DNA from 2 places in the Brevibacillus borstelensis genome. Region 1 is predicted to be linked to the other one. Evidence: riboswitches for the same ligand, from Rfam matches in the RefSeq annotation. Region 1 holds a riboswitch; the other holds the start of a gene.
What was found. Region 1 has a riboswitch for S-adenosylmethionine ahead of metK (methionine adenosyltransferase). Riboswitches for the same ligand answer to the same signal wherever they lie in the genome.

Region 1 (16,377 bases):
AAAGAGAAAGCTGAAAAAGAGAAAGAAAAAGCAGAGAAGGAAAAGGAAAAAGCACAGGAAAAGGCCGAGAAGGAAAAACAGAAGGCCGAAGAAGATAAACAAAAGGCAGAAGAAAAAGCGAATAAGGAACTGGAGAAAGCCAAGAAGGAGCTTGAAAAAGCTGCCGAAAAGGCTGCTGAAGATGCCAAGAAGGCACAGGAAAAAGCTGCTGAGGATGCAAAAAAAGCACAGGAAAAAGCAGCAGAGGCTGTGAAAAAGGCTGAGGAAAAGGCCGCAGAAGCAGCAAAAAAAGCCGAAGAAAAGGCGGCAGAAGCTGCCAAGAAAGCAGCGGAAAAGGCAGCCGGTGCGATCGATCCGGCCACAGGGCTTCCGAGCAGCCAAGCTGGCAAAAAAGAAGCGATCCAGCAAGCGGTAAAAACAAAAAAAGAGCTGATCGAGCTGCGGGTTCAACTGAAAAAAAGCCAGGAAGTGACCGAAGAGCTGCGAGCGAAATACGAGGAGCTGACCAAGCAGCTGGAAGCACAGTCTGAGCTGAAGCAGGCGCTTGAGGTCCAGAAGGAGCTGCTCGACCGTTTCTACAGGCCCGGTGACAAGGAAGTCTATCAAAAATTGGGCGAGCTGTACCAAAAATCAGGTGAAGCGGGACTGAAGACGTTCATCAACGGCAAAGAGGTCGTAATGGATACAGCTCCTTTCCTTGAAAAAGGACGTGCACTGGTGCCGGTACGCGCGATTAGCGCTTCGCTGAAGGCAGAAGTGAACTGGAGCCCGGAAACCCGCACAGTCGAAGTAGTGCGCGGCGAAAACAAGATCGTTCTTCATCTCGACTCGGGAGAAGCAGTCGTAAACGGTGAGAAGATCAAGCTGGACACCAAGCCAATCGTGAAAAACGGCCGCGTCTTCCTGCCGCTGCGGTTCATCGGTGAAAAGATGAACGCGAAAGTCGACTATCAAGAGACAGGCGACATCATCATCATCGAAGATCAGCAATCGACTGAAACGGCAACGGGTACAGAAGCGCCGGCTGCAGAAGGAACCAAAGCCCCATCAACTACAGAGTCTTCCGCTGGACAAACTGCCGATGGTTCTGCCGCTGCGACAGGAACGGCTGCAAGCACTGGAACGGTCGATATCGAGAAGCCGGCAGGCGATGCGGCAACGACAATCTCTGGAAGCAGTACAACGACCGTGAATGCGGAAACGGATGCCACCAATCAGTAATTACTTTCTATATTATAGCTTTTTTCAGAGAGGGCCTGTCTTTAGACGGCCCTTTTTGTTTCAATTTTGTCCGGGTCATTGTCAATGTTTGTGTCGTGCTTATTCAGATATTGTACAAATACAATGATTGTTTTCTGTTCATTTTAACCGCGACTCTTTCGTCTTTGCTGCGTCAAATAGTATAATGGAAAAATTATCTGCAATGTATCAGAATACCAAGTTTTCGATGTTGCATTGGAGTTTCACTGTGCTATAGTTGAAAACGAATAGAATCTCTATATAGATGTAGAGAAAAGTTGGGAGCGAAGACATGCTATCCTTTTTGAAAAATCTGATGGGAAAAACGCCGACACCGGAAGCAATAAAGGAACATTTGCGTGAGGAATCGGTCCTCTCCGCTCAGGATACGGGACTGTCTTCAGACAAATCGGCAAGCACTGCCAAGAAATCGGCAGTTGGAAGTGGAATTACGAAGCTCTCCTTGCATGAATCATGGGAGAAGAGCTTGAATACTTCGGAAAAGTATGCGTTGTCCTTCATGGCACAGGAACTGCCGCCGATGGAGCCTGGCAAAATATCGCTGGCTGGCATGTCTCTGGTACCTCATGACCAGGGGATTGAGGTAACTGCCTTTTTGCGAAATGGTATGGACCATCCCGTACGTTTACAAGAGATGACGCTCGTTATCCTGTTCGGCGAGGATGAGCTGTTTACCCGCCAGAAGTTTGACTTCTCGGAGATAGGAGAAATACCGGCCCATTCAGCACGGCCATGGTCATTTGTGTTTCTGAGCGAAAACTTCCAGCAAGTAAATGTCTTGTTGAACAACTGGAAAATTGCGTTTGAGCTGGCTCAGAAAAAAATGGTGCTTCCGCAGCAGCTGGAGTTGGAAGAATCCTGGATTCGCGAGCTTTCTGATTCTCAAAAAGAAGCCCTGATCGATCTGGCGAAACGACTGCCGGCTCTGAAAGAAGGTGAGGTCAATATTCAGAGTGTGCAGGTTCGCCGTTCTGAAGAAGGAGCCTTGCATGCGATGTTGCTGATCCGCAATGGTTCCACGCAGTCGCTCTCTTTCGAAAAGCTTCCTTTGGCCCTCTACGATGCCAGCGGACAGACGGTTGCCGTCGGCATGTTTGAACTCGGTGGACTTACTGTACGTTCAAACACAAGCAAACCGTGGATGTTCATCTTCCCAAAAGAGAGCATACTGATAGAAGACCCGGATCTGTCCCGCTGGAGGGTAAGTATCCCGCAGGGAGCGCAGGTGGAGTAAATTCCCGATTTGACCCCGATCGGCCAAAACCTTTATCATAGAAAATAGTCATCGTTCGTGCTTCGGACAGGTGAGGAGGATGTACATGTTATCCTTTTTTAAAAACTTTAAGGACAAAAAGTCAGGACAAGAGGCTCCCCAGGAAGACTTGAAAAAAGAACTCCGGGAAGAATCTGCGCTTGACCTCGATGATTTTGATGATCAGGAAGTAGTCAAGGAGCAATCGGAACAGCAGGATACTCAGCAGGTGCTTGAGAGTAAGGTAAGAACAGAGCTTTCTTTGCATCCGGCGTGGGAAGAACTGCTGGATAACGAAAAAAAGTATACACTCCGTTTCTTGCAGGCGGAGCTGCCTGAGATAGCATTTGGCTCTGTCGGCGTTACCGGGTTTAGCTTGATGCCGCAGCCGACTGGCGGTGTAACTGTTGCTTTCTTTATTCGCAATGGCACACATCTGCCTGTGACTTTTAAACAGATTCAATTGGCCATCTACTTTGATGGCAACCCATTTGCCCGGCAACGTATTGATCTGAGCGAAGTGGGAACCATTCCTCCGTTCACGAGCCGACCTTGGGAAGTTCATTTTCCGCCAGAATCCTATTTGCATGAAGATTTTACATTCAAGAACTGGAAAATCATGATGAAGGCCAACAAAAACCCGTATGTATGGCCGCAAGAGCTTGAATTGGATCCGGAAATGGAAGCTAGAATGACGGACCGCCAGAAAAAGCTCTTGGAGAAACTTACATTTGACATCTCCCCTATAGAGCCGGGTACAGTAGAAATTATCGGGTTTGATATTACAAAGGCAAAGGATGGACGATTGGTCGCCGGAATACTTGTTCGCAACGGGCTCGAGGAAGATTTTCGCCCGAACATCTTGCGAATCAAGATTACTGATTCGGAGGGCGAAGTAGTAGCCTCTGGCGCAATTGACGCCAGCAGAATGCAAGTTCGTCCTAGAACGAGTCGTCCATGGGTACTTGTTTTCCCGGCAGATATGGTGAAAAAGCCAGATGCAAATCTTCAGCAGTGGACGCTGGAGGTTACGTAAAGCAAGGGCAATGGCAATCATTGAAGCTGTCGTATGAGGAGGATACTGCATGAGTTGGTTATTGGAAAACTGGTTTGGCTCCAAGGAGAGCCTGGAGGCGGTGAGAGAAGAAATCCAGGAGAATCTGCACAAGGAGATTTATCTCGGCGTGTCTGGTCTTGATGATCCTGAGCAATCTTCTAACCGTATACCATCGAAGGAGCTGTTTCTCAGCCTTAATGGTCCTTGGGATAACCTCGATGAAGAAGAAGCGGAGCTGCTCCGTTTTGTGCATGATCAGCTCCCGCCAATTATTCGGGATGAGGTCGGGATTTTTCCTTTCTACACACAGGTGACAAGGGATGGTTATCTCGTACTCACTTATATTCGCAACGCGACGGAGCAAAGCATTTTGCTGGACCGACTGCGGCTGGACCTGAAGACACCCGAGGGAAAGGTTGTAGCCAGCAAGGGCTTTGACATGATGACTTTTGGACCGATTGGCGATGAGTCCAGCCGCCCGTGCGAGTTTTTGTTCCGCTGGGATGAATTTTCCGATCTGCCGGAGGAGGAGGTCCCGCTTACGCTGGGCTATCAAAGACCGGGGAAACAATCGGGTGAATCTGTAGTAGCAGGAGGAGAATTGGAAATGGATGAAATGGAATACTACCGTCAGCAGCTTGCTGCCAATCCAGTCGAAGAGGGCAAGGTAGACCTGAAGGCATTGGGACTGAAAAAAGGGGAAAACGGCGGTCTTAAAGTAGTTGTACTGTTTCGAAACGGCTTGGACAAACGCCTGGACTTTACCGAAGTTCCGATTGTTGTTCATGATGCAAACGGCGAAGATATCGCCCGTGTCAGCTACACATTGGAAAACATGAAGGTAGATCCAAAGGCTTTCCGCGTAATTGCGTTCCAGATCCCGGCTTCGTCGATCAAGAAACAAGATTTTTCCGTGGAAGAGTGCACGGTCTTTATTCCGAAAGCTTACGAGAAGCAGAAGGAATCCAAAGTGTATGATGCAACCAAGTCAACCAAGTCAAACGGATTTCTGCAGTAAGAACCCTCCCCTTTTCGCATCGCGAAAAGGGGTTTTTCTATCGCATCCGATTTCCAGTGATTCCCTGAATAGGGTTGCGTTTCACACTATCGTTCCGCTATGCTAAATGAATAGAATAGGCTACAAGGGAGCGGGCTTTTTTGTAAAAACAAGCTCAAACACCTGTATTCCTTTTTCGGTTGAGAAAAGGGAGGAAGGACTGTAGTTACATGAGGAAATTTATTTTAACAGTTGTCGCTGTCTCAGTAGGGTTAATGGCTGCATTTGGGGGAAGCCAGAGGGCGAAGGCTGCCATTACCAATGACGAATATATCAACAATCAGACTCATTTGAGGCAAATCAAAGCTGATCAGGCCTGGAGAAAAGTTACTGGGAGCACAGTTACTATTGCCGTCCTTGATACGGGAGTAGACCATAACCATCCCGATTTGAAAGGAAACATCCTTCCGGGAATCAACCTGGTTGAGCCGGGGAAATCTGCCCAGGATGACAGCCAAAACGGACATGGTACCGCTGTTACTGGCATATTGGCGGCCAGAGGGAATAACGGCATCGGAGTCTCGGGGGTTTTAAGGCATGCAAGGGTTTTGCCTATCAAGGTCTTGAACAAGTACGGCGAGACAGATGTAGAGCTGCTTGCAAAAGGAATTAACGTCGCGATTGATCGAGGAGCCAAAATCATTCTGATGTCCGTGAGTAGTCTCTCCTATTCAAAGTCGTTGACGGCCGCCATCCAGCGAGCAGAAGCTAGTGGAGTAGTTGTAGTGGCCGCCAGCGGAAACGAAGCGAACCGGGTTGCCTATCCGGCTGCTTATCCAACCGTAATTGCAGTTGGAGCTGTAAAAGGAAACCTGAAGCCGCTCTATGATTCAAACACAGGGCCGGAGTTGAATCTCGTCGCTCCGGGTTTTAATATCTACACGACCAAGCCCAAGGGGAAATACGGAGCATTTAGCGGCACGTCAGCCGCAGCTCCTCAGGTAGCGGGCGCTGCGGCATTGGTGCTGGAGCGCAATCCGAATATGACGCCGCTGGATGTACGCCAGCTCTTGTACCAGACGGCTGAGGATCTCGGTGAGAAAGGGTGGGACCGGCAAACAGGATATGGACTGGTCGATGTCAATCGAGCCATTACCGAAAAGCTGTCTATGGATTTTCATGAACCAAATAATACTCGGAGTCAGGCCAAGGCTTTTCCGATTGAATCACAGCTGAGGGCGAGTTTGTCCGAGTCCGACAAAATGGACTGGTATTTCATGGATATTCCCTATGACGGAAAAGTGACACTGGTCGCAACTGTCACTTCAACGAATACAACCGCGCTGGCTGCTACTTTCTTCCCTGAAAATCGCGAAGCTTCTACCTATTACATAGGGAACGGAGACACGCTGACTGTACCGGTGAAAGCTGGTAGAATGTACATCAGGATGGAGCGAAGCTTCGGTGTGAAGGGCTTTACCTATCTGTTGACCAGCCGGTTTACGATCAATCCGGACAAGTATGAGCGCAACAATACAATGGATACGGCCCGCCCGCTGGTAGGCAACCAAATTTCCGTAATCGGGAACTTCCATGAAGAGGGCGACGAGGACTGGTTTTCTTACTATGTCCGCGAATACGGCCGGCTAAACGTAACAGTCACTGCCGATACCAAGCGGATCGATCTGAACATGAAGATCGGCAAAGAGGGACAAGCCTTTGAAGAATTTGACAAAGGCGACCGGAATGACCCGACCGAGCGCGCCCAAAAGGAAGTATCGCCGGGCAAATACTACATCAGGCTGACCGAGTACTGGCGAAATCAGGTGAACGGCGAGTACAAGCTGGACGTGTCCTATACGCCGATTCGGAAGGATACCAATGAGCCCAACGATACATATCGCCAGGCGTCACCTTTGGCCAACGGAACGCTGATGACAGGAACCTTGCCTACTCATACCGATCAGGACTGGTTCCAATTTACGGTCGATTCCGAATCCTACGTCAGCATACGCGCTCCGTTCGTTCCCGTATCGACAGGGATGCGGCTGGAGCTGTACGGTTCGGATACATTGAACTACTCGCTCTTTGCCACAAACGACGTAGCGCAGCTGTCCGATCTGGGCAAAGAGGTGCTTGGCATGAAGCTGAAGCCGGGCAAGTATTATATCCGTCTGACAACCACATTGCCGTTTAAATACGATTCGTACCGGCTGACTTTGACCAAGCAGCCTTTGATCGCGGGTTATCGTGATATTTCCACGCACTGGGCCCGCAACGAGATCGCCAGACTCAGCACGAAGGGAGTCGTCAAAGGCTTTGATGATTCGACCTTCAAGCCTGACCAGTCGGTGACTCGAGGCCAGTTTGCGACGATGCTGATCCAGTCCATGCGGGCCAAAGGGATGAATATCGTTACGTATACAGGCAGAAATCCGTTCAAGGATCTTTCTAAAAATCACTGGGCCTATGGCAATCTGCTGACTGCCCACCAGCTCGGCATCATCAGCGGCTATCCAAACAGCACCATGCTGCCGGATCAATCGATCACACGGGCAGAAATGGCACTGATGGTAGCCAGAGCAAATAATCTCGTGCTCTATAATCGCAGCAGGTCATCGTTTACCGACGTGCCGACAAGTCACTGGGCGTCTCCCGCCATTGAGGCGCTGACGGCGAAAAAGTGGATAAGCGGTTACGGACGGACGTTCAAGCCGCAGGGAAGAGCTACACGTGCAGAGGTGGTCGTCCTGCTGGCGAAGGCTTACAGTTTGTAACTCTATGGAAAAGGAGAGAACATAAATGAAAAAAGCAACCAAGGGAATCCTCGCCATAGCAATTGTCGGGATGGGGGTCTTTGCTTCGCAGGCGATGGCAGACGGCGTTTCCGGTGTCCCGGGCTCAGCGGATGATCCGGTCGTCACCAAAAGCTATGTGGATCAGCAAATTCAAAAAGCTCTTGGCGGAGGCGCAGGCACAGGCGGTGCATCCGTCTCGACGGGGTTGACAGTGGTTGAGCTGCACCCGGGGCAGACGCTGTACGGTTTTGAGGGTACGGAATTTATCGTCCGTACGGGAAAAGTACAAGCAGTAGCCGGCGATAAAGGCGATGGCTTGACAGATATTACCGAGGGCAAGGACCTCCGAGCGGGAGCTCAGGTCGCTGCCAATCATCTGCTCTTGATCGCCCGTTCGGACAATCGCGGATTGCGCTTGAATGCAAACTACAATGGTGTCGCGCACATTATGGTTCGCGGTAAATACGAATTGCGCTAAGCGCTTATTGACACCGGCTATAAAAACGATTATTCTATTATCCGTAATGGATACTCTTATCCAGAGCAGGCGGAGGGACTGGCCCCATGAAGCCCGGCAACCGACTCGAGCGGTGCTAACCAGCAGAACGGATACCTGTTCTGGCCGATAAGAGGGTAGGGAACGCAAACACCAAGCACCTTTTCCTCTAAAACAGGAAAAGGTTTTTTTTTGCTTGTGCCTTCGTCTAATAAGAACCTGTTTCGGCTACCACACTATTTGTATGAGGTCAAAGGAGGTAGTACACATGTCTTTGCAAAAAGGTCGTCGTCTGTTTACTTCTGAATCCGTCACCGAAGGTCATCCGGATAAGATTTGTGACCAAATTTCCGACTCTATCCTGGACGCCATTTTGTCCAAGGATCCAAATGCTCGCGTAGCATGCGAAACTTCCGTTACCACTGGTCTGGTACTCGTGGCAGGGGAAATCACCACGAACACGTACGTGGATATTCAAAAGCTCGTCCGTGACACCATCCGTGAAATCGGATATGATCGCGCTAAGTTTGGTTTCGATGCCGACACTTGCGGCGTTCTGACCGCTATCGGCGAGCAGTCTGCCGATATCGCCCTCGGTGTAGACCAGGCGCTGGAAGCCCGCGAAGGGAAAATGACTGATGCTGAGATTGAAGCGATTGGTGCCGGCGACCAAGGTCTGATGTTTGGTTTCGCCTGCAACGAGACTCCTGAACTGATGCCTTTGCCGATCAGCATGGCTCACCAGCTGGCTCGCCGTCTGACCGAAGTGCGTAAAAACGGCACTTTGAGCTACCTGCGCCCAGACGGTAAAACACAGGTGACTGTAGAATACGACGGCGATAAGCCGGTTCGTATTGATACGATTGTTATTTCTACCCAGCACGCTCCGGAAACCACTCTGGAACAAATCAAGAACGACCTGATGGAGCACGTGATCAAGCCTGTCGTGCCAACAGAGCTTCTGGATGCCGAGACCAAATACTTCATCAACCCGACTGGCCGTTTTGTTATTGGCGGACCACAAGGGGATGCCGGTTTGACAGGCCGCAAAATTATCGTCGACACCTATGGCGGATACGCTCGTCACGGCGGTGGTGCTTTCTCCGGAAAAGACCCGACAAAAGTGGACCGCTCCGGCGCATATGCAGCCCGCTATGTAGCGAAGAACATCGTCGCTGCCGGCTTGGCTGAAAAATGCGAAGTACAAGTGGCCTATGCAATTGGTGTCGCACAGCCAGTGTCCATCAGCGTAGATACATTTGGGACCGGCAAGATTGCCGAGGACCAATTGGTAACACTAATCCGCAAGCATTTTGATCTTCGTCCTGCAGGTATCATCAAGCAGCTTGACCTGCGTCGTCCTATCTACAAGCAGACAGCGGCATACGGCCATTTTGGCCGCAACGATCTGAATGTGCCGTGGGAGCGCACAGATAAGGCAGAAGCGCTCAAGCAGGATGCAGCAGGGCTGTCCAAGTAAAGACCAAGCGCGAGAGCCTAGTGATACACACTAGGCTCTTTTTCTGTCATTGAAAACGGATTTCCTCTATATTTTTAAGAAGACTAGGCCTTAAGACTTGCGGCAAACTGCTGGAATTCAGTTCATAAAGGAATCCGTTCGTATATGTCGAAATTCCTATATAGGCATAAAGGAGGGAGTTTTTTGTGCCGAAGAGGTGGCCCTTCTTTCTCGTATTTTTCATTGCGCTAGGGCTCGTTGTGACTGCCGGACTGCCCGATACTGCCTCTTTTTTTAAAGAGGAGGCTCCAAAAGTGCAACCTTTCCCCCATGTCACTACGTCTATAAGCACAAGCGAGGAGCAATCGGCTGCACCACAGACAGAAAAAAAACGGGAAGAAGCAGCGTCCTCCAAGCTCTGGTATAGAGATCGGGTAGTCGTATTGACGTACCATCATGTGACCGACGATTCTGACCAGCGCTATGTTATTGGGGCGGAGCAGTTTAGAGAGCATATGACGTTTTTATTCGAGAACAATTTTCATCCGATATCACTGGCGGAATTTGTGCGTTTTGTCGAGACAGGAGTTTTGCCCACTGAGAATGCAGTCTTGCTTACATTTGATGATGGGTATGAAAGTTATTACACACATGCTTTTCCCGTAATGCAGCAGTATCGGTTCCCATCGGTCAACTTTGCCATACTTGGACGATTGCGGGATACCGAGGAGCGAAAGAGAGAAAAAATGACCACGCCGCTATCCCGTCCGCAAGTGAAGGAAATGCTGCAGACCGGGTTGGTGGAGATCGCTTCTCATACATACAGTCTTCACGACGAGAGGGCCCGCAACGAATGGGGAGATCTGGGACCGGAGACAGCACCTGTGTACATGGAGGAGCTCAAACGGCTCGAAGACGAACAAGAATACCGCAATCGCCTTTACGTAGATTTTACGATGTCGCGGGTCGGCTTGAGCGATCTGGTGGGCAAGCAGGTGCAAGCTATTTCCTTGCCGTTTGGATACAGCAATGACATCGTACTGGACATAGCCAAGCAAGCGGGCTACCGATTTGTCTTCAATTCAAATCGAGGTGTGGTAACGGCCCAGGTGAATCCGCTTTCCATCCCCAGATACGATGTCGGGATCAGGGAAATGGATGTGCCCAAGCTGCAGGCGCTGTTCCAGACGGTCAAAAACGAGGTAGAAGGAGATCAATAATGAATCAGGCGATCAGTATTACCATGTTGGATGGTGTGATCAATCGCACGATCGAGACGGTAGAGACGAGCAAATCGCAAATATTCGAGATCGCCGAAAATGCCAGGCAAGAAGGAAATTCCTTAAAACATGATTTGCATGAATTGCGGCAGGAAATAGCGAAAGTGATAAGCAAGGTAGATGAACTGGAGCTCTCCTACCGAAGGGCGCGAGCGCGCCTGGTGTTGGTTAGCCGTAATTTTCAGACATACACAGAGGAAGACATCCGCATCGCTTATGAAGAAGCCAACCGTATTCAGGTAGAATTGTCCATTTACCGGGAACGGGAAGACAATTTGAAAAAGCGGAGAAACGATCTGGAGAGGCAGCTTCGCACGCTGGAGGAAACAATCGAGCGAGCAGAAAAGCTGGTTACGCAGATGGGGGTTGTGCTGGGGTACTTGACCGGCGACCTGAGCAAGGTAGGGGAAGCTCTGGAGGAGGCCAAACAGCATCAGCTGATGGGTCTGAAAGTAATCCAGGCGCAGGAAGAAGAGCGGAAGCGGGTAGCGCGTGAAATCCATGACGGGCCCGCTCAATCCATGGCAAACGTCGTGCTGCGGTCTGAAATTGTCGAAAAGATGCTGAAAAATGAACGCATTCTGGAAGCGCAGATGGAGCTGCACGAATTGAAGGAAATGGTCCGCCTCAGTCTGGCTGACGTCAGACGGATTATCTTTGACCTTCGGCCCATGGCATTGGATGATCTGGGGCTGGTCCCGACGCTGCAGAAGTACATTCAGACGTATGAGGACCGCACGAAAATCTCCGTTGATCTGGTTGTCTTTGGCGTAGAGCAGCCGCTGAAAAGCTCTGTAAAGGCTGCGATGTTTCGACTGGTGCAGGAGTGCTTGAACAATGTTGAAAAGCATTCCGGGGCCAGTATGGTTCAGGTAAAAATTGAATTTCAGGAAAATACGTTGCGCCTAGTGGTCAAGGATGACGGAATCGGCTTTGATCAGGCAGCACAAAAGGCCAAGGGAGGCTCCTACGGGCTGCTCGGCATGAGAGAACGTGCCCAGCTGCTTGAGGGAACGATGGAATTGCAGTCTTCCCCTGGAGAGGGAACAAAGGTCATGTTTCAAATACCAGTCAAATTCTGAAGCAAGAGTGTACAGGGAGGATGAAATATGGAGAAGGTACAGCAAGAAATTCGCATCGTTATTGTGGATGATCACCAACTGTTCCGTGAGGGTGTCAAGCGTATTTTGGAAATGGAAAAGGACTTTCAAGTCGTGGGAGAGGGCGCTGACGGAGAAGAAGCTTTCCGTCTGGCCGAGGACCACAAGCCCGACGTAGTCCTGATGGACATCAACATGCCAAATGTGAGCGGTGTTTCCGCTGCGGAACAAGTTATTTCCGTAAGTCCCGGCACTCGCGTCATCATGCTGTCGATCCACGACGATGAAGGATACGTATATCGTACGCTTCGCTCGGGGGCGTCAGGCTACTTGCTGAAAGAAATGGGCACGAACGATCTCGTCGAAGCGGTGCGTGTCGTCGCTTCGGGTGGAGCATACATACATCCAAAGGTAACCGGCAAGCTGATCGAGGAATTCCGCCGGTTGAGCGAGCAGGAAGGAACGAATGATCGCGGTATAGCCGTGGATGATGCGGAACCAATCGATCCGAAGGTAATTGAGTCGCTCACCCGCCGTGAACGCGAGGTTCTCCAGCTGATGGCGGAAGGGAAGAGCAACCGTGCGATCGGGGAGTTCCTGTTTATTAGTGAAAAGACGGTGAAAAACCACGTCAGCAGCATTTTGCAAAAGCTGAGCGTGCAGGACCGTACGCAAGCTGTAGTTATTTCCATCAAGAATGGCTGGGTAAAACTGTAGAGCAGCTTCTTTTCTGCTTGTGATTTGCCGTTTGGCAGCACCGTGTCCAAGCTATCCCGCATACCTTGATCGTAAGAGGAGGTATGACCGTGATGGAAGAGCTGGTCGTGTGGTTGCTGGCGGCATATGGGTGCTCCTCTTTACTTGTGGGATTGGCGAATTTCTGGATCAGGCGGACGACAAAAGATGTCCCTCCGACTTACGAGCACTATCGATTGCTGCTGTTCAATTCGGGGGATGTGGTGGAGCAAGCTGTCAGGAAGCTTCAATTCCACTCGTATTTGCGAGGAACCCCTATTTGCATTTCGTATCAAGATGATGGATCGGTTGACGATACCATCCGGATCATGACGGTGTTGGAACGGACAGACTACCCGTGCAGGGAAGATCGGGAAGGCGCGTTCGGCGAGCCCGTCATGACCATAGATCTTCGCCAGAAGGGCGAACAGGAGCGCGCGCAATAGCGCGCTTTTTTGCGTTTTCAGAGGGCTCTTGCTTTTCTATGAGAGTTCCAATGGGATTTCCGTAGAGATTTCTTTGCATCCCCTGCAGTCTTTTTGCAAACTGTCCATAACAACAATCGGCGGGGGTTGAGTCTATGCGGGAATACTTGCTCTACATCAAAGTGTCGGGGGGAGCGGCGCAAGCCCATATCACGCCGTGCTTTCAGGTAGATCAGGCATTTTGGCGGGAAAGGGAGGGGGCACAGCTGTATGTGATCGGCAAAAGCAAGTCACTGGCTCTCGCTTTTTCCCTGCGCGGAGAATTGAACAATGCGCTTGGAGATCATGCGTTTACGGAAAAAAGCGTGGACAGCTATCGCGCTCTCGCCTCCGCTCACGTGAGAGAGGCTACTGTATTATACGGCAAGCAGGCAGCAGGCATGACTCCGATTGAAAAGGAATGGTTATCGCTTGAAAGTGTGGGGGGGAGCGGAGAACAAGCAGACACGCTTCCTTTGTCGCCTTCAAGCAAAGATACTTTGGAAGACACCGATGAACTGAAACGCGAATCCGAACGGCTGCTTGCATGGATGAGCGGGCGCGCTCTTTTGTGGGACGAGGTCGGTGTTCTTTTAAACAAAAAGGGATGGGCACCAAGGTCGCTGGAGTACTGCTTTCAGTGGATCGTCTTATCGGGAAAAGCAGAGCGGAGGCCGGGAATTGAGTGGAGAATAAGGAGGAGCTGGCTGCGACATCGCATGCTGTTCACGTGTGCGAGGTGCGGATCGGAGCAAACGATCGTGCTGACGCGCTGCCATTCATGCAGACAGGGGTGTGCCTACTGTACAGAGTGTCTGGATATGGGGCGAAGCAAATGCTGCACACCGTATTTCTGTGTCCCGAGGCAAAAGGCAAGCCAAGCTTATGAAGCTGTAAGTCCCGGAAAACTCTGTGAGCGGACGGTAAATCGTGGTTTCACCGGAGAGCGAATGGCGGGCACAAGCTATGAACGGAGAGCAGCTCTTCTCGACTGGCAAGGCACCTACTCGCCGATGCAAAAGATGGCTGCGGAAAAAGCGCGCCAGTTCGTTGCCTCGGACAGGCCGGGCCTCGGCGAGTTCTTGCTCTGGGCCGTATGCGGAGCGGGCAAGACGGAGCTGCTGTTTCCGTCAGTGGCTGAGACCTTGCGAGCTGGTGGACAGGTATTGATTGCTACTCCGCGAAAAGATGTGGTGCTCGAGCTGGCTCCACGGATCGCGAAAGTCTTTCCAAATGCCCGGGTGATTGCCGTCCACGGTTCCAGTACAGAAAAATGGGAGGACAGCGACATTACGATAGCGACCACCCATCAAGTCATGCGGTTTTATCATCGATTCCCGCTCGTTGTGCTTGACGAAGTGGACGCCTTCCCCTACCACAATAATCCGGTCTTGTACCGCGTCGTATCGCGAGCGGTACAGCCCGGCGGCAAGATTTTGTACTTGAGCGCGACACCTCCGCGCTACCTGCAAAAGCGCTTGGTGCCCAAGCGAGCTCAATCGCATATGCATTCCCGGACGCATGTTCTTTTGCCGGGCAGGTATCATGGCTCGCCGCTGCCCGTCCCACTCGTTTGTACGGTCAGGGGATTGCATAAACATCTGTCAGCCGGCCGCTCCATTCGGCCTTTGCTAGAGACGCTGGCTGCGTCGCTGGATGGCGGACGCCAGGTCTTTGTGTTTGTCCCGCGAGTCGACCAGGTGCCCGTTGTTCTCGGTTATTTGCAACGGAGACTGCCGGGATACAGCCAAGCGATGGCAGGAGTCCATGCGGCAGATCCGGAGAGAGAGGAGAAGGTTCGCCTCTTTCGGGCCAAGCAATTGCTGGTAATGGTAACGACGACGATTCTGGAACGAGGGGTGACCATTCCACGCAGCGATGTCATTGTCGTCGGTACGGAAGCTCCTGTCTTTGATGAGGCATCACTCGTGCAAATTGCGGGTCGAGTGGGCAGGTCTAGCGACGCGCCAAGCGGTACAGTGCTTTTTATCGAAGAATACCGGACATCCGCTTCCCGAGCGGCGATTCGGCAGATCAATCGGATGAACCAGCTTGCTGCCAGTCTGCAGCAGGCAGGAGGACAGTCATGAGCGGGGCCGCCTGTGTAAGCTGCGGTGGAATCGTTTCGGGACGACGCCGTGAAGAGCTCGTCGGGCGATGGAGTCGCGCTCTGTCACGGCCAGCCACATACCCCCGGATCTATCGGCTGGTCGACAGTCTGCCGTTGTGCAGCAGTTGTCTGGCAGAATGGCAAGTGATTGGCACTCTCATCTGTGAGTGTTGCGGTCGGGATATGGTTAATCAGGTGAGAAACGGGGAAAAGATGTATCAGTCCCCAATAGGAGCTGACTTCAGTCAGCAGGAGAGGAGGGTGTGCAAGGATTGCCTGGCTGTTCAGGAGAAAGGGAATTCTCTTCTGCGAAACAGAGGGCTGCTGCCCTATGACGAGTGTGGAAAGGCAATGCTCAGTCGCTTTAAATACCGCGGAGACGAGCGGATGGCTGCTTTCTTTAGCGCCTTGCTGGCCATTGAATACTATCGCAGCTATCATTCAGCGGGATTCTCCTGCCTGTCGGAAGTGCCTCTGCATGAAAGCAGGCTGTCTGATAGAGGGTTCAATCAGATGGAGCTGGTAGCGGATGGACTTTCAAAACAGATTGGCATACCGTACATTCCCCTGCTCAAACGATCAAAGCAGACGGCCAAGCTCAGTCAGCAGCGCGGCAAGAGAGAGCGGGAGGAGAATATGCGAGGGGCCTTTACCTGTATGTATACAGGCAGCCAAATCGGTGGAATCATCAGAAAACAGGCTCGCGAAGTCTTGATTGTTGACGATATTTATACGACTGGTTCCACATTGCGAGCGTGTGCTGCAGCGATTCGGGAAGCGCTGGGTCATACCTGTCAGGTGTCTGCTCTTACCTGCTTTCGATAACCCTGTAATGTATTTGTCCTTTTTGGAACAATCAGCGTTTCTTCTTGTACATTCGCCATTTTTCGATATGATGGTAGTACATCCAGTTTTTATCACGAATGAGACTCGGATCGGTTAAAGGAGTTGTCTTTATGTCTCTGGGCAAACTTTCCAACTGTTCGCGCTGCGATGCCCTGTTTGTACAGACTGTCCGTGATATTTGTCCCAAATGCTATCAGGCAGTGGAAAAGGAATACGAAGAGTGTGCCAGGTTTTTGCGGAAACGAGAAAATCGGGGAGCCAACATTCATCAGGTAAGCGAGGCAACAGGTGTCAGTGTCAAACAGATTACCAAATTTATCAAAGAAGGGCGCATCTCCATCGAGGGAAGCCCCAATCTTGGCTATCCTTGCGAAAGCTGCGGGTTCTTGATCCGCAGTGGAAACCTCTGCGATTCTTGTGTTCGCAGTCTGCAGCACGATATTACCCAGCAAAGTGAAGTAGACCGCAGATTGGAAGAGGAAAGACGGGAGAAACTCGCACAGGCCGCTTATCGAAGAAGGGC
Region 2 (16,377 bases), 1.5 Mb from region 1:
TCGTATCGAAACGAAAACCGATCACCTTGTCATCGTGAATGCTGAATAGCGCCTTGTACTTGCTTCCTTGAAGCGACACTTCCTGCCCGGGCTTCGCCTGGCCATACAGCTCCTGCAAGCGTTGGAAGCTGTCATAGACAGCCAATCCGCGATTCGTGGCAAATTGGGCGGCTTTTTCCGGAGGAACGCCTCCGACTGCGATCGATTTCAAGACACCTTGCTTCACCATGACTATCAGTTGGGTATCGTCGACCAGGAGCAATCCCATGACAACGGTACCGGCTCCGGAAGCCATTTGGTCCAACGTATAGCTCTCTCTCGTCACCGCATCCATAAAATCGGCCTTTGCCGGCTTCAGGACGTTCATCGCCTCTTTGACGTTTTGTCCCAAATAAATGCCGCGAATGCCGTATTCTTGCGGATTTTCCGGATCAAATGCGGCGGACAATCCTCCCTTTGCCGATTCAGCCGATCCGCACGCCTGAAGCAGAAAGACTGTCAGCAGGAAGCAAATTGCCAAAAGTCCGTACTTTCTTCTCATGCCTGCTTCTCCCTTTTTTTCTCAAAATTGCACAAGGCTATCTTATCGCAAGAGCTGTGCAAGGGGCAATAGAGCGTACGGCACTCGGGAAAGGGAAAAGGATGCCTCCTATTGCTTGGGGCCGCTCACCTTTTGCCGCGGCTTGTTGGGGATATGGTTTCCGTTCATATTATGCTTCCAGCACTCGAGAATTTTTAGGAGCGACGCAAAAAACGGAGAGCCGAAGACTGCGACGATTCCCCACATCCACGTACCCAACTGCCAGGAGTTCTCTACAAAAGCAGATGGGGCACCGACTAGAATCAAAGCCGGGTCTAGCCGGAGAAAACCAAAAATCAGACCGGCTGCGACAACAGAGATGAGCAAATTCAGGAATTTTTTGTAGTGGGAAAGCCGGGCAGCATGATTGTGATCCTCCAGCCTGTCTTCTTTTGCTTCGTAATCTGTATTTAGAAAAGGTACGACCGATTTGACAGCCTCTGTCACCCCTGCGGCCGCGCTGGAAACCGCCGTGATGTAAATCAAAAAAGAAATAGATGTATCCAGTGTAACCATGCTTCACTCCCCCCTTGCTTCATCTTTATGGGGAAAGAGACAACCATAGCACATTCGGATATTTTCACCAGCGACAATTTCAAGTAACATTTTTTTGTATGGATACGAAGATGGAAGGCGGTAATGCGAATGAACATTGCACATGCTTGGGATCATTACGATGTAGTCCGCAGTCTTACGCTTGCTACGCTGCAGGCAACGAAGGAAGAGCAGGCCGACATTGTGCCGGAAGGGTTTTCCAACAATATCCGCTGGAATATTGGCCACGTTTTATTTACCCAGGATGCTCTGCTCTACGGGGGAAAAGCTCCGCACCTCCCCGAATCTTATGCGGCCCTGTTCGGCCCCGGCACAAAACCTGCCGATTGGCAAGGGGAGCTTCCTACCCTGGAAACATTGAACCAACAATTGGCAGAGCAAACGGAACGGATTAAAAAAGAGTTTGCCGATCGCTTTGAAGAAAAGCTTCCCAGCCCGTTCAACCTTCGCGGAAAAGCCGAAATCGATACATTTGGGGGCATGTTTTTATTCAGCTTGTACCATGAAGGCATGCACGCAAGCACGGTTACATTGTTGAGAAAAGCTCTGCAAAATCAAGCTTAGCCGTTTGCCCGGGATACCGGGCTTTTTCTTTTGCCTGACAGGAAGTCAAAAAAAATACCACCCGAGAGGTGGCTAAGAGTTTATGGCAGGTCGACCTTGCTGAAATTAAGTATTTGATTGAATATTCAGAACTAAAATCACCACGGGCAGGCCCATTGTGGACCACCATTCAGACATACGCAATCCGGATGAGGTTTTGGCGCTTTGCAGCCAGCGCAAGCTTCCGAATTTGCCGTGACTGAAGAGGACAGCGTAAAAACCAGAGCTGCTCCGAGTAGAATACCAGCCAGTTTTTTCATTGTTTTCACCTCCTTATTTACTATATATTCACTATATTCCATATATTCCCTTTATCGAAAAAGCACTTTATTTGTCGATCGTTGTCTATCTTTTTACCAAAAGATTGCTGATCGCGTTTTTATCCATAAATCAAAACCGCTCCCAAATTGGGAGCGGCCGTGTCGAACCCGTTGCTATGGGGTAGTACCGATTATTCTCTTTAGCTCCTCAACCTCCGTAACAGAGTTTGTCTTACCTAAAGAGTACGGTGTCCGCCAGTTCGATTGATATCGAGAGCGTGATCATGACCATCCACGGTTCTTCGCCTCCTGGAAGGCTTTCGCCGATTTTGATTCATGGATCATCGGGTTCGACAATCCTAGTATGTCCGGATTCGCTTGCACTATGCACACTTACAGCAAGTCTGCCGCAAGCTGTGCCAGAACGCTGCGCTCCCCTTTTTCCAAGCGGATATGACCAGCCAGTTTCTGATCCTTAAACATCTCCACCACGTACGTAAGTCCATTGTTGCTCTCGTCCAGGTATGGATGGTCGATCTGCTCGGGATCTCCCATCAATACGATCTTCGACCCTTCCCCCACCCTAGTCAAAATGGTTTTCACTTCATGCTTTGTCAGGTTTTGCGCTTCATCAATGATAATGTACTGCTCCGGAATGGAACGCCCGCGGATATACGTCAGCGCTTCTACCTGAATGCTGCCCATCCCTGCCAATATTTTGTCAAGGTCACCGGAACGTTTTGTATTGAACAAATACTCCAAATTATCGTAAATCGGCTGCATCCAGGGACGAAGCTTCTCTTCCTTCTCACCGGGCAAATAGCCAATGTCTTTCCCCAACGGGACGATTGGCCTTGCTACAAGCAGCTTCTTGTATGTTTGCAAATCTTCAATTTGCAAAAGCCCCGCGGCCAAAGCCAGCAAGGTCTTCCCGGTACCCGCTTTTCCTGTCATCGTCACCAGCGGAATATCCTCTCGCAAGAGCAATTCGAAAGCCATCCGCTGCTGGACATTGCGGGCCCTGATTCCCCAGATCGGATCGTCGTCAGCGACCAGCATCTCCAGATTCTTTCCATCGATGTCAACCTTCCCGATAGCCGATATAGACGGATTCAACTCATCCTTCAGCACCAGGAACTGATGGGGATAAAAACGCTGCTGCGGAAAACAGGTGGAAAGTGACAACTTTCGGCTGCCGTAATAATTTTTGATGATTTCCGGGGCAACCTGCATTTTGTGATAACCACTGTAAATGTGGGAATACTCGCCGACGACGCGGTCCGAAAGAAAGTCCTCGGCAATCAGTCCAAGCGCATCAGCTTTCACTCGCATCAGGGCATCCTTCGAGACGAGTATGACAGGGCGTGGTTGAGGCAAGAGGTTTTCTTCTTCCTGCAAGTTAAGCGCTACCGCCAGAATGCGGTTGTCATTGGTCATTTCCGTAAATTGCTTTTGAAGCTTGGCAAGCGAGGAATGGTTCAATTCGACGCGCAATAGCGCACCCGTTTCCAAAAGGATGCCTTGATGCAGATGCCCCAATTCGCGAAAGCTGTCAAACAGCCGCGACACATAACGAGCGTTGCGGCCAATCTCGTCCATATAGCGCTTTTTGGAATCAATTTCTTCCAACACCACGGCGGGTATGACGATTTCGTTATCCGCAAAGGAAAACATCGCTCGTGGATCTTGCAGGAGTACGTTGGTGTCCAGCACGTAGATTTTCTTCAAAATCTCGCCTCCTAATACCCATCTGTTATACCCTATGCAATTGCGGGTGGGATGCTCAGTAGCCGCGACGTGATGTACTACAGTCTATGTCGGCAAGAGTGAAGATAGACGAGTCCCGCATGAAAAGGTGGACAGGAGAACAAAATACAGATAATCATGCATGACTTGTGTGGGAGCAACTTAAGAAGCGAAGGAGAATGACCGTGAAGCGGACAGCCGTACTTGTACTCAGTGTCAGCCTGCTGCTCTCCGCCTGCATGTCTGGCAACAAGCCTCCCGGGAATCAAGCAGCACCGCAGCCCGGGAAACGGGCAGATGAAACGCAGCGCGTACAGCAAACAGCACCGTCCCCTGGCTATAACCAATCGTCACAAGCTACTGCAGACCGGCTGGTCCAACTGGCCACCCGTGTACCAAACGTAAAGGATGCCACCGCTGTTGTATTGGGCAAATGGGCTGTTGTCGGCATCGACGTCAACGCCCACCTGGATCGCCCTGAAGTAGGGGTCATCAAATATACAGTGGCAGAAGCCTTGAAGGAAGATCCCCAAGGCGCCACTGCGCTCGTAACGGCCGATCCCGACATCGTTCAACGCTTGCGGGAAATGTCCACTGATATGCAAAAAGGCCGGCCCGTGGCGGGTATTGCGGAAGAATTGGCTGATATTGTCGGACGCATCATTCCCCAAGCCCCTCGCGATGTTCAAATGAAAGAGGAAGCGCCATCCAGAGAAAACGAACAACGCCTGAACAACAGCGGCAACGCAAAACCGGAAGGAAATCGCAAAATACCGGTCAACCGGCAGTAAAAAGCTCCTCAATAAAAAGGCATTCTCCCGGTTATGCCCCGGAGAATGCCTTGCTTTTGCTTTCAGATAAAGCGGCCTCTACACCTTCAAGCGCCTGTTCCAGGTCGCGGACGAGGTCGTCAGCGTCTTCCAGTCCGGCGGATAAGCGAATCAATCCGTCCGTTATACCGCGACGCTCTCTTTCTGCCGCTGGCATAGCGGCATGTGACATCATCGCCGGATACGACAGAATGGTTTCTACGGCTCCGAGACTGACCGCTACGATCGGAAGCGTAACCCGATCAAACAAAGCCTTCGCCCGCTCTCTGCTGCCCACATCAAAGGACAGCACGGCTCCGTGGCCGCTCGCCTGCCTCGATTGGAGCTGGTGGCCGGGATGACCCGCTAGTCCCGTATAATGTACCTTTGCAACGGAAGGATGATTTGCGAGCCATCGAGCGATCTTTTCCGCTGTTTGGGTGCTTACATCCAGTCTGGCTTTCAGCGATTTCAGCCCGCGCATCACCAGCCAGGAATCCTGCGCTCCGAGTACCGCTCCCATGCCGTTTTGGATAAAGTAAAGCTGTTCACCCAGCTCAGCATCCTTGGTAACAGCCAGCCCTGCAACGACATCGCTGTGGCCGCCGATGAACTTCGTCGCTGAGTGGATGACGATATCTGCTCCGAGTTCAAGCGGACGCTGGTAGTACGGGGTCAGAAACGTATTGTCGACAATGACTATGATATTCTTGGCCTTTGCGATATGGCAGACAGCTGCGATGTCTGTCACCTTCAACGTCGGATTAGAAGGTGTCTCCAGGTAGATCCCGCGAGTGCGAGGAGTGACGGCTCTCTCCACTGCCTCTACGCAGGTCGTATCCACGAACGTAACGTCAATATTCATGCGGGACAACACTTTGGTCAAAAAGCGATACGTTCCGCCGTAGACATCTTCTGCCACGACAACATGATCGCCCGCGGAAAACAGCATAAACACGCTGGAAATCGCGGCCATGCCGGAAGCAAATGCAAATCCCCGCGCACCGCCCTCCAGGACGGCAATCGCCTCTTCCAATGCATGCCGGGTCGGGTTGCCGGACCGCGCATAGTCGTATGCGCCCGGACGGTCCAAATCCGCTTGGTGAAACGTAGATGCCTGGTAAATCGGCGTGGATGCCGCACCGGTCACCGGATCGAAACAAGATGTCCCGTGAAGCAGTTTCGTGGCAAATTTCATCGTCTACACCCTTCCGCTACCAGACTTGCATCGAGAGCCTGTATCAAATCATGAATCAAATCATCCGGATGTTCAACTCCTACCGACAATCGCAGCAAACGATCACAGACCCCGACGTATTCTCGAATTTCTTGCGGAATGTCGGCATGAGTCTGTGTCGCCGGATACGTGCACAAAGACTCGACGCCTCCCAGACTCTCCGCAAAAGAGATGATGCGCAAGTTTTCCAAAAACGGCCCCACCTGAGCAGAGAAGCGAACGCGGAAGGACACCATGCCGCTGTAACCGGTCGCCTGTTTGCTCTGAATCTCGTAGCCGGGATGATCGTCCAATCCCGGATAGAATACATCGGTGACCGCCGGATGCTCCCGCAGTTCGCGCGCAACCTGGAGAGCATTGCTCTGATGTCGCTCCATACGCAAAGCGAGCGTCTTCATGCCTCTGACCAGCAGCCAGCAATCCTGTGGGCCGAGGGTTGCACCGATGGAATTGTGCAAAAACCGGACCTTTTCAGACAACTCAGCGCCTTTTGTCACAATCAGGCCAGCCAGCACGTCATTGTGGCCTCCAAGATATTTCGTCCCGCTATGGAGCACCAGATCTGCCCCCAGCTCCAGTGGACGCTGATAGTACGGCGTCATAAAGGTATTGTCCACGATGGTCAGCAAACCGCTTCGTTTGGCGATCCCGGCTACGCAAGCGATATCCGTTATTTGCATCAGCGGATTTGTCGGCGTCTCGATGAGAACGGCTTTTGTCTCCGGACGGATCGCGCCCGCAAATGCCTGAAGATCGCGCAGATCAACATAGCTGAACTGGAGCCCGTAGCGGGAAAGGACCTGCTCAAAAAGACGGTATGTCCCACCGTATAAATCAAGCGAAACGATCAAATGGTCGCCTTGAGAAAAAAGTCCCATGACTGTGTGAATCGCTGCCATCCCGGAAGCACAGGCAAAACCGGCATCACCGCACTCGGCCTCTGCGATCGCCTCCTCCAGCACCTTGCGTGTCGGATTGGCCGTACGGGTGTAATCGTATCCGGTACTTTGACCAAGAGACGGGTGGCGGTAAGCGGTCGCATAGTAAACCGGGAAGCTTACCGCGCCCGTGATCGTATCACGACCTACCCCCGCCTGTACCAGTTTCGTTTCCAGATGCATAGCAATCTCTCCCTCTGCTTTGATGTTGAGGGCATGAAAAAGCCCTCTTTTCTTTTGAAAAGAAGGCTTTGTTTACGTCGCCGCAAGCAAACCCTTCTCATCTTTCAGAGCATGATTTGCTCTGCAGGAATTAGCACCAGTATCGTCCTGTTAACAGGAAAATTGGTTGCCGGGCATCATCGGGCCAGTCCCTCCGCCTCTCTGGATAAGAAGTTTGCTATTCAATTTGTTGATCCTAATACTAACGGAAATATCGAGTGATTGTCAACAGATATTTCCTCTTCGTTTTCACCCGTTTTCTCTGTTACTCCGCTTTGCGCAGTGCTGTCATCACCTGATTGTCCAGCTTCGCCGCCGCATTTTTATCATATGTTTTTTCATACTGCGGTTCTACGGAGATACGGGAACCGTAGAACATGACATCACGCACCGCCTCAATGGTAACCTCCACCATCGCCAGCTTCAGGGGAACCTCCTCCATCCGCTCACTCTTCAATACAGCCCTTCCGTTAATGGCATAAGAAGAGCCAGCACCAATCAAATGCAGAACCACTTGTGGCTGCTTGGCGATATTGGTCAAGATGCGTGAACGGTTGTCTACCGCAAACCGGATGACTTGCGGCGATGCCGCAAACGTCCAGGAAAGCGAGCTGAGCGATGGCGCCCCAGACTCATGGTCAATGGTGCCCAATGTGATAAACCGCTCCTGCTGCAACAACCCGAACAGTTCCTCCGAAAGCGTTTGGGATACGGTCTCAGCCATTCCGAAGCCTCCTTGTGTAAGTTTTGTACGTCTATTGTACCCGCCAAGGAAGAGATAGGCAAACCTTTCCGGCATGCGCTTGATTCTTCCCCTTTTTTTCCCTACACTGTTACTTAACTGGTAACCATAGGAGACAGGAGGAGAAACCAGATGTCACAAAGCCCCACAGACCGCCTGTTGTCAAAGATTGACCAGCTCCTCGAAGAAATTCAGGAGGCACGCAAATTAAATGACCGGATGGACAAAATCGCCATGTTTTTAGAGGATATCCGTCTGGCAGATGTCATTCAAAATTATACAGCCCCGCGCAAGCTGCTTTGGATCAATTTCCTGGCAGGTCTGGCACGGGGCCTGGGACTGACGATCGGAACAGCCATCGTACTGGCCATTCTCGGTTCCGTCCTGAGCAAATTCCTCTCGATTCCCATCATCGGGGACTACATCAGCCAACTGATGGATTATGTCTCCACCTACCGTCAGCCCTAGTCAAATGGAATGATTGGCAAGCTGCCGGAGCAGAAAGAAGATTGCCATTCGCGGTCGCTCAAGAATGCAACGGATTAGTCGTTGTCGCGATCGTCGTTATCGTCATCGTCTCCGTCATCGTCATGGCCATGCTTTTTCCAGTAGCCATACGCATTTCCGTTCGGATGCTTTTTGTCTTTGTCCTTCTTTTTCTTATCTTTATCTTTATCGTCATCAACTTCGTTTACTGGCGTACCGTGAGGAATGTCAGCTTGTGCTACGACCTTCCCGTCAACGACTACTTCCAGATGGACGGACTTGGCGCTGTAAGAACGATTTTTGTAAGAGAGCTCCACTTCGAACTCCCCGTCATCGTCTATCTTGACCTCGTGTTTTTTGCCGTCCGGAGCGATTACATACAGCTTCGCTTTTTGGTTTTTGGAGAATCCTGCGATTTCCCCTTCTACTTCAATTTCCTTATCTTTGGCGTCAAGCTTGGCGGTTCCGGTAATTTTGTATTGGGCAGGCTTCGGCGTTTCCGGCTTGGTCGGTTTATCCGGCTTGTTGACAACAAGCAGATCGACGGATTCCGAATCAAGCTTCTTGCCGTCCTTGTACACCTCAATCAATACTTTCCCTTTGTCAGCCTCTACATCCTTCATGGTGACTGAATAGGAGCCGACACCGTCCCACAGCTTTTTCACGCCGGCGCCTCTCTTGTCTCCGTCATAGGTCACGACTACTTTGCCTGCCGTAAGGTTTACAATGCCGTTTACTTTCAATTCACCCTTTTTGCTATCCAAAACAGCCTGCGTATGAATCAAAACATCGGAATCTACAACAGTTCCCGAGTTGATCCGCACTTCGCGGGTATCGACCAGTTTGTCGTTGACGTAAGCTTTCACTGTCGCGTATTGCGGAGTCGCGCTCACAGTGGCCGCAAAGCTCACCGAAAAGCTGTCGTTGGCCGTTGGCACGACTTCGATGCTGTCGCCATTTGGCTTGACAACCACGACTTTGGTTACTTCATCCGTTACTTCACCTTTCAGGTAGGTGGTGCTTTCTTTTGTCTCTGGAGTTAGGCTGACAAAGCCCTGCTCGGTTTCGTCAAAACGTACTTCGAGGTAAATATCGGAATAGTACTCCTTGTAAATCCGGTTCCACTCCGCCTCATTTTGCTCAATGTACGTTTGCATTTTTACGTCGAGATTCAGTTTGTCCACTACAATGTACAAGTGATCTGCCTGCGTTTTCAGCAACAGATTGAGCGTGGCCGGATCGTTTGTTGCCAGCTCTTTCAGATTGTAGCGAGTCACTTGCTTGCCTTCTTCATTCATGACAACCTTGATCGCACTGCTGCTTCCGGTTGTACTGGCATTGGCCAGCAGCGGCGTTACGCCCCCAATTATCGTAGCGGCAGCCACAACTGCCAGCACGGGCCTGGTCATGTATTTTTTCATTGATGTACTTCCCCTTTCCATGTTTTCCCTCAATGCCCTGGGCACAGTTACAGACGAGGGCAACCTTGGAAAAGTTGCAGAAATAAAAAATAGGGCCCCGCCAAAGCATGCAAGGCGGAGCCATCTTGTTTCAGAACAGTGATTATGATTCATTGTATCGCGGTTCAAGCTCGATTGCCCTCAGCAGGGATTCTGCCTCCTCACGATCGTATCTCCGTTCGACCTTCTCTTGATTGCATAGAACGGAAACCACGTAGCTGTCTTCATTTGCCTCGTAGGTCAGGTTGCTCGCCTGATGATCCTCTTTGAGAATGGCCTCAAAAAAGGCGGCAGTATCAGCGGCGGAGCGATCGTCCGGACGAGCATCCGCAACAATCCTGATCTGCAGCCAATTGGCCAATGCATCCTCACGCTTCACGTGCGCTCCCCCTCACTTTCTGCTGCTTCCTTCCGGCTTGATTCTGACCTTGACGATCACCAGGATGGCAATCGCTACGAGCAGGGCGCTTTTCACAGGCAGCTGCACATCCAGAATGCCAAAGATCAGAGCGCCGATAAAGAGCAGTACGTAAAGCAAAATTGTTTTTAAAATGGGCATTCGCACACGAGTGGCAAATCCCATGTAATAGACAAGTATCAATTGTACAAAAATGATCCACACCCGGTTATGATCAGCCCACATCCGAAAGCTGTCATAAGCCGAAAGTCCCTCCGTTGAAGAAGGAGCATAGGTAGAAACAACCTCAAACCATTCCATCTTTAACCCTCCTGCCCTGCGGCCATACTGCTTCGGGTAAGCGCTCGCAAACCAGCGAATTCTCCCCCGCATTTTCTCTCGTATGTAATGATGTTTCCCAGAGGCTCTTGCACTGGTTTACCCCATCCTTATCACTTTATCAGTTGCCTTGAAACCTGTCAAAATGCTGTGACTGCAGGTTGACAGACTGGCATGCATTCTCGTCCTGTTTTTTTCATACGTTCAATAGAAAAGAAGCGGTCGGGAGGGGTTCGCATGAAGCACGCTCAGGTACAGGCAAGCCTGCAGTTTCTGCAGGAGCGCTTCGGTTATTCTGTCATGCATGATTCTCGGCGAAAGAGCGGGAATGGGGAGATCCGCACGATTATCGCCCAAAACCCGGAGGGAGTTGTACGCATCCTGCAAAGCACCGCACGAAAAGGGTCGGAATCTGTGCAGCAAATCATCTTGTCCGAGGTCGAAATGACGATTATCAAACAGTTGCTTTAGCCGACAGGCTGGAATGACTCCCCTTTGACGTGGTATAGTGGACGGGATCACAACTCTTTGAAAGAGGTGGAATCCTTGCGTATTTACGACATCCCCGTCACAACCATCGCTGGTGAAGAAACGACACTGGCCCGCTACAAGGGCAACCTGCTTCTGATCGTCAACACTGCCAGTGCTTGCGGGCTGACTCCGCAGTACAAAGGACTGCAGGAATTATATGAGCGCTATCGTGACCGCGGTTTGGTCGTACTTGGTTTTCCGTGCAATCAATTCGGCGCTCAGGAGCCTGGTACGGCTGAAGAAATTTCGGCATTTTGCGATCGAAATTACGGAGTGACTTTTCCCCTGTTTGCCAAAATTGATGTAAACGGACCGAATGCTCATCCCCTGTATCAGTATCTGAAGCAGCACGCCCCCAACGAGGAAAACCAGGACATTGAATGGAATTTTGCCAAATTTCTGGTCGACCGTGAAGGAAACGTCGTCAAGCGGATTGATCCGCGGGTGAAGCCGGAAGAATTGACCGGGCTGATCGAACAGTATTTGCAGTAGGGGCAAACCAGTTCATACACATTGGTCTCGGGTGAATGCCTGCGATGTTTTTTGCCTCTTGGCCGAAGCAATTTCTTGCTGAGAAAATGAAAAAGCCGCCCTTTTACCAGGCGGCTTTTTGCATGGTTACTTTCGTATCCGGACAGTATGTCATGCCAGACAAAATTGCGTTTGCCTCTGCAAATCAAGACTGAGACGCATAGCGTTTTTGCTTCTCGTAGCGTTCGCGCTCCGATTTGGTCAGATACTTTTTACGCAAACGAACGGATTGCGGGGTAACCTCGCACAGTTCGTCGTCATTCAGATATTCCAGCGCCTCTTCGAGCGTCAAGAGACGAGGCGTTTTCATTTTCACGGTATCATCCTTCGTTGCCGAACGGACGTTGGTCGCGTGCTTCTCTTTGCAGACGTTTACGGTCAGATCGTTGTCGCGGTTGTGCTCGCCGACAATCATTCCTTCGTATACCTCGGTACCCGGCTGGATAAACATGATGCCGCGGTCTTCGACGGACATCAGACCGTACGTGGTGGCCGTTCCCGTTTCATTGGAGATCAACACGCCTGCATGGCGTCCGCCAACGCTGCCCGGAACGAGCGGACGGTAGCTGTCAAAGGAGTGGTTCATGATGCCGTATCCGCGTGTGATCGTCAAGAACTCTGTACGGTAGCCGATCAGACCACGGGACGGAATGATGAATTCCAGGCGAACCTGGCCAAAGCCGTTGTTGATCATGTTGACCATTTCAGCTTTGCGTTGGCCAAGCGTTTCCATGACGGAACCGGTGTATTCTTCCGGCACGTCGATAATCAGGCGTTCGGCTGGCTCCATCTTTTGGCCATCGATTTCCCGCACGATTACTTCTGGCTTGGATACGCCCAGCTCAAAGCCTTCACGACGCATGTTTTCAACCAGAATGGACAAGTGTAGCTCACCGCGTCCCGATACGATAAACGCATCCGGAGAATCCGTTTCGTCTACGCGAAGGGATACGTCAGTCTCCAGCTCGGCCATCAGGCGGTCGCGCAGCTTGCGGGAAGTTACGTGTTTGCCTTCGCGTCCGGCAAACGGGCTGTTGTTGACGAGGAATGTCATTTGCAGGGTCGGCTCGTCAATTTTCAGCAGCGGCAATGGATCCGGATGATCTGTATGGCAGACAGTTTCCCCTACGTTGATATCCTCGAGACCGGCGATGGCAACGATATCACCGGCTTTTGCCGTTTTTTGCTCAACACGCTGCAGGCCAGAGAATCCAAACAGCTTTTGCACGCGCATCCGTTTAACCGAGCCGTCCCGTTTTACCAGGGCAACGGTGTCATTTACGTTCAGCACACCGCGGTAAATACGGCCAATCCCGATGCGGCCGAGGAAGTCATTGTAGTCCAGCATCGTAACCTGCATCTGCAATGGCTCTTCGGAGTTCGCTTCCGGAGCTGGAATGTGCTCGATGATCGTCTCGTACAGCGGACGAAGGTTTCCTTCCAGTTTGTCCGGCTCCATACCCGCAATCCCTTGCAATCCGGATGCGTATACAATCGGAAACTCCAGTTGATCTTCGGTTGCGTCGAGATCAATAAAGAGGTCGTAAACTTCGTTGATGACTTCTTGCGGACGTGCATTATCACGGTCCACTTTATTGACCACGACGATAGGCGTCACTTTTGCTTCCAGCGCTTTTTTCAATACAAAGCGAGTTTGCGGCATGCATCCTTCAAAAGCATCGACGATCAACAGAACGCCGTCCACCATGCTCATAATCCGTTCTACCTCGCCGCCAAAGTCGGCGTGCCCAGGAGTATCCAGAATGTTGATGGTGTACTCGTTGTACTTAATGGATGTGGTCTTTGCCAGAATGGTAATTCCGCGCTCCCGCTCCAGGTCATTGGAGTCCATCATCCGCTCTTCAACCTGCTGGTTGCTGCGGAATGTACCGGATTGAATCAACAGTTTGTCCACCAATGTCGTTTTACCGTGGTCGACGTGTGCAATAATTGCGATGTTGCGTATGTCAAGACGCTTCATGTAAACCTCCTCTAGTATGCGTACCTTCCATATTAACAGGTAGAGAAAAATGGCACAATGGGGTGTTTTGACATCCAGCCCCTTCCTGAGTATCGAGTGCAATGCGGGCTCATACTAACCGAAGGAGGTGGCTCCCCATGAATAAATGGGCGTATTCTCTTGTTGGCGTAATGGTGCTGGCAACTGTATCCGGGTGTGCAAATGCAGGCACGGATCAAAATAAAGGTACCCAAACAAACAATTTGGCATACCAGCGTCCAGCTAACCTGCAAAACAATGCGCAGCCTAACAACGGCACCGCAAACAATTTCGGAGCAAACAACTACGGTGCCTACAATTATCAAAACGGCTTTACTGCCCAAGGATTTAACCGCGATGTCGCAGATCGTTTGGCGCAAGCAGCAGACAATGTTCCCGGGGTTGAAGGAGCAACGGCAGCCGTGTACGGGAACGATTGCATTATCGGCGTCAGGACCCGTTTTGGCGCTCAAGATATGCAGCAAAGGCAAGCCATCGAACGCCAGGTTCACTCTGCTGCGCGGGCTGCCGCACCAAATCTCAACATCCGCGTCACTTCAGATGACAACATGTACAGCAGGGTGCAAAACATCAGCAACACCGTGACGAACGGCCTGGCGAACACCACCAATGCCGTTACCTCCGGGCCGAATACGGTAACCGGAAATCTGGCAAACGCCGCAAACGATTTTACCGTATTGCTGCGGGATGTCGGCCGTACGATAACCGCTCCGTTCCGTTAAACCCGGGCAATTTTTGACACAAAAGAGGTGCGGACATATTCCGCACCTCTTGGCTTTTTCCAATCGTTACTTGCTTGCCACCTGGGCCGGTTTCATTTCCGGTTCAACCACTTGCAATTCGCCTGTACCGCGAACCAGTTTCTTTGCGTACACTTTTTCTGGCCGCAATACAGAAACCAGGTAATCAATGGCAACTTGCGGGTCTACGGTCTCACCGCAGGTGTAGCAATCCAGAGCCGCAAATCCACGCTCTGGGTAGGTATGAATAGACAGATGGCTTTCCGAGAGAAGAACCAGAACGGTAGCCCCTTGAGGAGAAAACTGCTTGGCTTGCACACTGAGTACAGTGGCACCACAGCTTTCAGCAGCTTCAATCATTTCCTTCTTCAAAAATTCTGCGTCGTTCAACAAGTCAAACTGAACTCCCCATGTGTCAACGGCAACGTGTCTTCCGAAAGTCGAGTATTCCATCTTTCGGTTCCCCCTTCCTAGCAAGTGTAATGTTAAACATCGCTAGGACCTGCGTCATTCACTAACGGGGGCGGTTTCCCTCTTGTTATCCACCCTTTAAAGTGAATCCTGGTTCCTAATCCTGTTTCCAACGAAAACAAACGTACCATGCTTCGGCCTAGTTGACAATACTTTTTATGAAAGAAAATCATGGGAAACAAAAAATGGGCGCCGCAGCACCCATTTCATGCAGAAAATCTTCAGTTTTCTCAGGCTTCCAGTTCAAACAAACGACGTGACAATGCGCACAAACGAAGGTCGATCATGCCAAGTTTTTCCGGGGCAGCATGCTTCGCCCAGTTACGCAAGTCCAGCCATCTATCCGTCTCTTGCCGGATCGAGTCAATCTCACACTCGCTTCCCGTCTGCCGGAACAGCTCTTCCAGTTCCTTTGCGGCATGAGGGGCGGTATTTTCAAAAATGGACACTTCCTCGTCGCCGGAAACCTCCTGGATGCTTACGACAGAACCTTCGTCGTAATGATAGACGACTGTAAATCCGTCATAAATCCGATGGACGATCCCGTGGCCTCGAAACGTTTTCATTGCTTTCCGCATGGCATTAGCCAGATGCATATCTCTAATGAGGTAGGAACTTTCACAGGAATACCGGTTGCCCAAGCGGTGGAATGTCAACTGAATCGCACCGCTCTTGTCCGTCAACAAAACGTCCCGATCGCCGTTTTCACAAATTTTCACTTCGACAGAAATGTGCTCATTGGTGAAGAGAGAGACGAATCGGTTCAACTCTTCTTCGTTCATCGTAAAATAGGCCTTGGCGTAGTTTGTTGCTAAACGCTGTGCCATAAATATCTCCTCAATTCTTTTGGTTTACCTGGATCGTTTGGACGAAAACGGTTGCCAAATGAGGAGATACGCTAGGTGTCAACGAAGGAACGTTGTAGAACCTGGCCTTGCCCCGCGAATCGAAAATCGATTTGGGTATTGAAGGCGGATCACCTACTTTTCGTATTTAAAGCCAACCTTGACTCCTTTATTATACTACAGAGGCAGTAAAAAGTCTTGAGCGAAAAGCGGATGAATTTTCGCAAAAAAGCCGAATATCCGTTGAATTTTATCCTGACACAAGAAGAACTCACCTATTCTGCCGGATACTCGCTAATTTTCCTGTTTTATTTCCGTTCCAGAAGGGCTTCCAGCTATTTGATTCATTGCTTTTCTGATCGCTGTCTGCTCTTCTTCTGACAAATGGTAAGGCGAGCTGCCCTGTTCGACCGGCTTTGCGTAGACCCGGGACTCCATGCGGCTGAAAATACTGGTAACAACCACACCATTCTGGGAATCGTCGATGATTGCCAAGGAAAAGCTGAGGTCATTGCCGATGTCATCAAACGCATTGTAGCGGACAACCCCGACATTTCCGCACTGTCCGGCAATGCGCTGTGACAGGCGATTGAGCAAAAACTGCTGATCCGTTTGCCGTTTTTTCACATCATCCATCTCGTCAAAGAGACGATGCATGCCTTCCTCCAAATTAGCCCCATTTGTACCGCTCAGCAAGCGATTTAACGATTTGCGAAGACGGTTGATACGAACCGACTGCATGATCAGGAGCAAAAACAACAAGAGGATGAGCCCGAGGGTGGCCAGGAGCAAGAACGGCGTGTTTTCAGCAAGCGATAGGAGATCTACCATGTAACATTTTCTTCCTTTCTAGTGGCGCAAGGGG

Region 2: it holds a riboswitch for S-adenosylmethionine, as region 1 does, so the genes downstream of both, V5G20_RS10760 (aminotransferase class I/II-fold pyridoxal phosphate-dependent enzyme) here and metK (methionine adenosyltransferase) in region 1, are expected to answer to the same signal.

The regions. Positions count from the first base shown of each region.
Region 1 is NZ_CP144922.1:765,498-781,874, forward strand. It holds gene V5G20_RS03540 (copper amine oxidase N-terminal domain-containing protein) at 1-1,221, shown strand, start outside; gene V5G20_RS03545 (accessory Sec system S-layer assembly protein) at 1,532-2,494, shown strand; gene V5G20_RS03550 (SLAP domain-containing protein) at 2,580-3,548, shown strand; gene V5G20_RS03555 (SLAP domain-containing protein) at 3,598-4,587, shown strand; gene V5G20_RS03560 (S8 family peptidase) at 4,797-7,343, shown strand; gene V5G20_RS03565 (hypothetical protein) at 7,369-7,842, shown strand; SAM riboswitch class I at 7,896-7,996, shown strand; gene metK (methionine adenosyltransferase) at 8,135-9,340, shown strand; gene V5G20_RS03575 (polysaccharide deacetylase family protein) at 9,526-10,539, shown strand; gene V5G20_RS03580 (sensor histidine kinase) at 10,539-11,681, shown strand; gene V5G20_RS03585 (response regulator) at 11,709-12,416, shown strand; gene V5G20_RS03590 (hypothetical protein) at 12,509-12,880, shown strand; gene V5G20_RS03595 (DEAD/DEAH box helicase) at 13,015-14,988, shown strand; gene V5G20_RS03600 (ComF family protein) at 14,985-15,833, shown strand; gene V5G20_RS03605 (TIGR03826 family flagellar region protein) at 15,965-16,377, shown strand, end outside.
Region 2 is NZ_CP144922.1:2,298,571-2,314,947, reverse strand. It holds gene V5G20_RS10795 (hypothetical protein) at 1-541, opposite strand, end outside; gene V5G20_RS10790 (hypothetical protein) at 650-1,096, opposite strand; gene V5G20_RS10785 (DinB family protein) at 1,226-1,699, shown strand; gene V5G20_RS10780 (hypothetical protein) at 1,837-1,998, opposite strand; gene V5G20_RS10775 (PhoH family protein) at 2,392-3,726, opposite strand; gene V5G20_RS10770 (YhcN/YlaJ family sporulation lipoprotein) at 3,924-4,535, shown strand; gene V5G20_RS10765 (trans-sulfuration enzyme family protein) at 4,567-5,751, opposite strand; gene V5G20_RS10760 (aminotransferase class I/II-fold pyridoxal phosphate-dependent enzyme) at 5,748-6,911, opposite strand; SAM riboswitch class I at 7,006-7,123, opposite strand; gene V5G20_RS10755 (pyridoxamine 5'-phosphate oxidase family protein) at 7,216-7,674, opposite strand; gene V5G20_RS10750 (DUF5665 domain-containing protein) at 7,825-8,160, shown strand; gene V5G20_RS10745 (hypothetical protein) at 8,235-9,599, opposite strand; gene V5G20_RS10740 (hypothetical protein) at 9,742-10,017, opposite strand; gene V5G20_RS10735 (YlaH-like family protein) at 10,030-10,356, opposite strand; gene V5G20_RS10730 (hypothetical protein) at 10,612-10,845, shown strand; gene V5G20_RS10725 (glutathione peroxidase) at 10,921-11,397, shown strand; gene typA (translational GTPase TypA) at 11,582-13,417, opposite strand; gene V5G20_RS10715 (YhcN/YlaJ family sporulation lipoprotein) at 13,555-14,178, shown strand; gene speD (adenosylmethionine decarboxylase) at 14,245-14,649, opposite strand; gene V5G20_RS10705 (hypothetical protein) at 14,898-15,494, opposite strand; gene V5G20_RS10700 (DUF4446 family protein) at 15,807-16,343, opposite strand.